DNA from 2 places in the Cupriavidus sp. 01L46 genome. Region 2 is predicted to be linked to the other one. Evidence: predicted binding sites of a transcription regulator. Region 2 holds the regulator's gene; the other holds the start of a gene.
What was found. Region 2 encodes HrcA, which represses chaperone genes, less so after heat shock. Its sites were predicted from a motif close to TTAGCACTCNNNNNNNNNGAGTGCTAA; they were not measured.

Region 1 (3,413 bases), on a different contig from region 2:
TGCGGCTGTATAGCTACACCCACCCCGAGTACCGCGAAACCCTGACCGATTATTTCTCGCGCGAGCCCGCCAATGTGCTGCTGGCGCGAGGCACCGAGGGCGAGGTGGTCGCGGATGCCCGGCGCAACAGCCGCATCGACTGGCTGCACGACGGGCATCAACGCACCTTGGTCGACCCGACGTCGGGCTCCATCGTTGAAGTGCCGGAATTGCCGCCCGGCAGTGACGTGGACCAGACCGCGGCCTGGATCCGCCTCGTGCTGGACGGCAAGGCGCCTGTGCCTGCCCCGATCGCCACGCAGATCGACGCCATCCGCGACTGCCTGCAGCAAGGCACGCGCGTGGCCTGGGCCAGCCCGGTCTGAGCCTGGCCCGGCAAGCAGGGGCCTTTAGCGCTTGCGCGGTGGCAGCGGAATGCGGTCGCTCTCGCCCGGCACGCGCGGGAACTGGTCATCCTCCCAGCGTTTGGAGGCTGCTTCGATTGCTTCCTTGGTGCTGGCAACGAAATTCCAGAAGATGAAGCGATGGCCGTCGGTCGGGTCGCCGCCGAGCAGCATCACGCGCGACGCCACCTGCGCCGTCAACGTCACCGGCTGGCCCGGCACCAGCACTGCCAGGTGCCGCTCGGGCAACACTTCGCCGTCCAGGGCGATGGTGCCGTCCGCCGGGTAGATGCCGCGCTCGGCGTGTTCCGCCGGAATCTCCAGGCTGGCGCCCGCGTCGAGCTCAATGGCCACGTAGAGCGTGCGGCTGAACACCTTCACCGGCGCCTCGGCGCCAAACGCATCGCCCGCAATCACCGTCATGCGTACGCCAGGGCGCTCCAGCTTGGGCAGCGTCGCGGCCGGATGGTGATGAAAGGACGGCTCGACGTTCTCGTACTCCTTGGGCAGCGCCACCCAGGTCTGGATGCCGTGCAGGCGCGGCCCGGCATCGCGGGCGGACTGGGGCGAGCGCTCCGAGTGCGCGATGCCGCTGCCAGCCGTCATCCAGTTCACGTCGCCCGGCCTGATGACCTGTTTGCTGCCCAGGCTGTCGTGGTGAAGGATCTCACCCTCGAACAGGTAGGTGACCGTGGCCAGTCCGATGTGGGGATGCGGGCGCACATCGGCGCCTTCTCCGGGCGGCATGGCCACCGGGCCCATGTGGTCGAAAAAGATGAATGGGCCGACAGTCTGGGTTGCCGCGGCGGGCAGCAGACGGCTCACGGCAAAGTCGCCGAGGTCACGGGTGTGCGGCTTTAACAAGTGCTCGATAGCAGACATGATGTTCCCCGGTTTGGTCGATGCTGGCGCTCAGCACCACTGAGACAAATGAAAAGAGTGTAGCTGCTAGCGAAACACAGCATCTCAACTGGCGACAGAACCGGCAGGGCCAGTGGCCCTCTAATCATGGTCGGATCGTTCGCGCACCCGCGTGAGATAGTGGCCTCGTCACATTCCGCAAGATGTCGGATTAAAATACTATGTAGAATAACCATTCGATTACCAGGAACTATCAACCCTATTGGTACTCCAACTTAGCAGTCCCCCGGCTTGAGTGCTAATATGTGTTGCAATGCAGTGCGAGACCCCAAAAAGGGCCGCACAAGCGGGCAACCCACCCGCCGGATGCGAAAGGAGCAATCGAGTGAACGCAGTCCTATCTGCTGACCAAACCCAAATGACCAACCGTCTGCCTACGGTGCCGCAAGGCGCCGGGACGTTTGCGCTGACCTTTCCCGGAACGCTGGGAAATATCGACAGCTATATCCAGGCTGTCCACCGTATTCCCCTGCTTACCCCCGAGGAAGAGCAGCGGCTCGCGCGCGAGTTGCGCGAGCATGATTCCGTCGATGCTGCGCGCCGCATGGTGCTGTCGCACCTGCGCCTGGTGGTGTCCATCGCCCGCCAGTACCTCGGCTATGGCCTGCCCCACGCAGACCTGATTCAGGAAGGCAATATCGGCCTGATGAAGGCTGTGAAGCGCTTCGACCCGGATCAGGGCGTGCGGCTGGTGTCGTATGCGATGCACTGGATCAAGGCCGAGATCCACGAATACGTGCTGAAGAACTGGCGCATGGTCAAGGTGGCTACCACCAAGGCTCAGCGCAAGCTGTTCTTCAACCTGCGCAGCCACAAGCAGGGTGCCCATACCTTCACGCCGGAACAGATCGACGCGGTTGCGCGTGAGCTGAACGTCAAGCCGGAAGAAGTGATGGAGATGGAAACCCGCCTGTCGGGCGGCGACCTGGCGCTCGAAGGGCAGATCGACGATGGCGAAGAGGACTTCGCGCCCATCGCCTACCTGGCCGACAACCACAATGAGCCCACCCGCGTGATCGAGGCCCAGCGCCACGACCGCCTGCAGGTGCAAGGCCTGGAAGAAGCGCTGTCCAAGCTCGACGACCGTAGCCGCCGCATCATCGAGGCGCGCTGGCTGCAGGTCAACGACGACGGCTCGGGCGGCTCCACGCTGCACGAACTGGCTGACGAATTCGGCGTTTCCGCCGAACGCATCCGCCAGATCGAAACCGCGGCGATGAAGAAGATGAAGGGTGCGCTGCAGGCTTTTGCCTAAGACTTAAGCGCGCCAAAAGTAGAACAGGGCCGGTCGCGAGACCGGCCCTGTTTTATTTTGCCTGCCGGCTTCGCCGCCGGCGGCTCGCCTCAGGACAGCAGTTGCTTGAGGTCGTGCACGATCGGCTCCGGCCCCTGGCCGTGGCGGATAAACAGGCGCAGCTTGCCGCTCGGGTCGAACACATAGCTGCCCGCCGAGTGATCCATGGTGTAGTTGTTCGGGGACGTGCCCGGCACCTTGGCGTAGAACACCTTGAAGTCCTTGGCAACCTTCTGCAGCGCGGCATCGTCGGCCGGGCGCATGCCCAGGAAGCGCGGATCGAAGGCCGGCACATACTGCGCCAGCAGCGCCTGCGTATCGCGCTCCGGATCCACCGTCACGAACAGCACCTGCACCTTGTCGGCGTCCGGCCCCAATTGCTCCATCACCGCCTTGAGCTCGGCCATGGTGGTCGGGCACACGTCAGGGCAATGCGTATAGCCGAAGAACATCACTACCGCCTTGCCCTTGAAGTCGCCAATGGAACGCACCTTGCCGTTGTGGTCGGTGAGGACGAAGTCCTTGCCGAACTCACTGCCGCCGGTGATATCGACGTTCTTGAAGGAAGCCTTCTGCTGGCCGCATGCCGCCAGCAGCAGCGCGCACAGGGCCAGCAGGCAAAACCGGCGGAAGGTCGCGAAGGTGGGGAGGAAGCCTGAAGGGAAGTGGTTTGGCATGCGAGTTCGGGTGGTGTTGGCCAGCCGGCGCCGCCCGGCAGGCGGCTGGACGCGACAAGGTCACATTAACAGATGACACGCAGTATCGCCGATCGAGGCCGTCACGCGCGCAGGCCGCGACAAGATGCCGCAAGCCTG
Region 2 (3,413 bases):
TGGTCGACGGGTCGGGGCTGGGTGATGTCAGGGGACGGATCTGGGCCGGATCGGTGCGGGCCGGGGCGGATCAGAGCCGGTTGTCTTCGCTCGGGTACTCGTGCCAGTGCAGCTTCTTGCGCAGCGTGGCGTAATAGTTGTAGCCGATCGGGTGCAGCAGGTTGACGGTCTTGGCCGAGCGCCGCACCACGATGCGGTCGCCGGGCAAGAGCGAGGTCAGCGACTGCATGTCGAAGTTCACGCTGGCGTCACGCGCCGTGGCGACCTCGATCGACACCTCGGCATCGTGCGGCAGCACGATCGGGCGGTTGGACAGCGCATGCGGGGCAATCGGCACCAGCACCAGGCCCGACAGGGTCGGGTGCAGGATCGGGCCGCCCGCCGACAACGCATAGGCGGTCGAGCCGGTCGGCGTGGAGACGATCAGGCCATCGGAGCGCTGGTTGTACATGAAGTGGCCGTCCACCGACACCGCCAGCTCGACCATGCCGGAAATGCCGGAACGGTTGACCACGACGTCGTTGAAGGCCAGCGCGGAGAAGATCACGCCATCGTCGCGCACCACCTGGGACTCCAGCAGCATGCGGGTCTCGGACTCGTAGCGGCCCGCCAGCATGTCGGGCAGCACCGAGTGCACGTCCTGCAAGGGGATGTCGGTCATGAAGCCAAGGCGCCCGTGGTTCACGCCGATCAGCGGCACCGGGTAGCCGGCCAGCTGGCGCGCCAGGCCCAGCAGGGTGCCGTCGCCGCCGAGCACCACCGCCACATCGGCATGCTTGCCGATCTCGTCGGGCGCCAGCGCCGGATAGTCGGTCAGTCCGGTGGCCAGGGCCGTGTCTCGCTCGAACACCACATCCTGGCCGTTCCTGAGGATACAGGCGGCCAGCTCTTCCAGCGGGCCCTCGATGCCGGCTGTGGCGTACCTGCCGATCAGGGCGACGGTGCGAAATGGGGCGCGCGCGGCGCCGGGCTTGGGGAGCGAAGACATGCCGGGATTAGACCATACCGCCGTGACCATTGTCAGCAGGAGGGCGCTTGGCGCCGGGCCGGATCGCCGATGAGCCGCCCGAATGGTGAAAACTTGCGTAAAATCAGGAGCATCATGGATGAACGTGCGAAAACGCTTCTCAAAACCCTCATCGAGCGCTACATCGCCGAGGGGCAGCCCGTGGGCTCACGGACCTTGTCGAAGTACTCGGGGCTCGACCTGTCTCCGGCCACCATCCGCAATGTGATGTCCGACCTGGAGGAAATGGGGTTCATTGCCAGCCCGCATACCTCGGCCGGGCGCATTCCCACGCCGCGCGGCTACCGGCTGTTCGTGGACACCATGCTGACCGCCCAGCCGCTGGATGGCGCGCTCAACCTGGCCGAGCTGACCGGCAAGATCCGGGGCCAGCTGGAGGGCCRGCAGCTCGGGCCGCAGCGGATGATCACGTCGGCGGCGCACACCTTGTCCAACCTGTCGCAGTTCGCCGGCGTGGTGATGACCCCCAGGCGCGCCCAGGCGTTCCGCCAGGTCGAATTCATGCGGCTTTCGGACAAGCGCATCCTGCTGATCATCGTCACCCCCGAGGGCGACGTGCAGAACCGCATCATCCAGACCGAGCTGCCGTATTCCCCGTCGCAACTGGTCGAAGCCGCCAATTTCATCAACTCGCACTTTGCCGGCATGAGCTTCGACAATGTGCGCGACCACCTGCGCGGCGAGCTGCGGGCGCTGCGCATGGATATGTCGCAGCTGATGCAGGCCGCGGTGGAGGCGGGGAGCAATGCCATGGCCGAGGGGGAAGACGACCATGTCTTCATCTCGGGCGAGCGCAAGCTGCTGGAGGTGGAAGACCTGTCGTCCAGCATGGAAAAGCTGCGCCGCCTGTTCGACGTGTTCGAGCACAAGACCGGCCTGCTCAAGCTGCTCGATGTCTCCAGCCACGCCCAGGGCGTGCAGATCTTCATCGGCGGCGAGAGCAAACTGGTGCCGCTCGAAGACATGGCGGTCATCACCGCGCCCTATGAAGTCGACGGCCAGATCGTCGGCACGCTCGGGGTGATCGGGCCGACCCGCATGGCCTACGAACGGGTGATCCCGATCRTCGACATCACCGCGCGCCTGTTGTCCAGCGCGCTCAGCCAGAACTAGTGTTGGCTCGGCCCTGTCTTACAAACTGCCTGTTCCCCGCATCCTGTAAGCTCGGCGAAACCTGGCGGCCGCGCGTCCTGTGCCCGCGCCGCCCCGCCACACCGGAAATTACATGACGTTTACCCCTGAACCGGCCTACCAGCATGGCCAGGCGCCGCGCACGGCCATCCTGCTGATCAACCTCGGCACCCCGGATGCGCCAACGCCGAAGGCGGTCGGCAGCTACCTCAAGCAGTTCCTGTCCGACCCGCGCGTCGTGGAGATCCCACGCGCGGCGTGGCTACCGCTGCTGTACGGCATCATCGTGCCGCTGCGCTCGCGCGCTTCGGCGATGAAGTACGAGTCGATCTGGCTGCGGGAGGCGCATATGACGGGTTCCCCGCTGCTGGTGCACACCGAGCGCCAGGCTCACGCCTTGCAACTGCTGCTGAACCAGCAAGGCCATGAGGTGACAGTGGCGTGCGCCATGCGGTACGGCAATCCGTCGATCGGCTCGGTGCTGGAAGCGCTGCGCCGCCAGGGGACCGAGCGCATCCTGCTGCTGCCGCTATATCCACAGTACTCCGGCACCACCACGGCGACGGGCTTCGACGAGGTGTTCCGGGTACTCAAGCAGTGGCGAAACCAGCCGGAGCTGCGGCTGGTCAAGCATTTCCACGACCATCCGGCCTATCTTGCCGCCTTGCACCAGCAGGTGGGGGCATACTGGGCGCAGCATGGCACGCCGGATTTCGCGCGGGGCGACAAGCTGATCCTGTCGTTTCACGGCGTGCCGCGCCGCACGCTGGAGCTCGGCGACCCCTACCATTGCGAGTGCCTCAAGACCGGGCGCCTGCTGGGCGAGGCGCTGGGCCTGCAGCCCGGGCAGTACCAGGTCACCTTTCAGTCACGCTTTGGCAAGGCGGAGTGGCTGCAGCCCTATACCGCGCCCACCCTGCAGGAACTCGGCAAGGTCGGCACTGGCCGGGTAGACGTGTTTTGCCCGGGCTTTCCGGCCGATTGCCTGGAGACGCTGGAAGAGATCGCCATGGAAGGGCGCTCCGAGTTCCATGTGGCAGGCGGCAAGGTGTTCCACTACATTCCCTGCCTCAACGATTCGGAGAGCTGGATTGCCGGGCTGGCGGAGATTGGCTTGCAGCACTTGCAGGGCTGGCCGCTGCGGCTGCCGCATCCGCATGAGCTGGAGGCCCGCCGCACGCACGCGCAGACGCGTGGCGCCGCGGCATGAGCGTGGCGCTGCCCAACGGATGGAGGTGACGACATGAGTGTATCT

Region 1: a site for HrcA is predicted at 1,520-1,546, ahead of rpoH (RNA polymerase sigma factor RpoH). Genes of this name have one in related genera too.

What each region holds. Positions count from the first base shown of each region.
Region 1 is NZ_JBFTSF010000045.1:5,059-8,471, reverse strand. Features, by position in the region: gene ybiB (DNA-binding protein YbiB) at 1-365, shown strand, start outside; gene AC1DS3_RS10640 (pirin family protein) at 390-1,265, opposite strand; gene rpoH (RNA polymerase sigma factor RpoH) at 1,663-2,559, shown strand; gene AC1DS3_RS10630 (SCO family protein) at 2,649-3,275, opposite strand.
Region 2 is NZ_JBFTSF010000061.1:29,816-33,228, forward strand. Features, by position in the region: gene AC1DS3_RS13340 (NAD kinase) at 71-988, opposite strand; gene hrcA (heat-inducible transcriptional repressor HrcA) at 1,103-2,140, shown strand; gene hemH (ferrochelatase) at 2,253-3,368, shown strand; gene AC1DS3_RS13355 (RNA-binding S4 domain-containing protein) at 3,402-3,413, shown strand, end outside.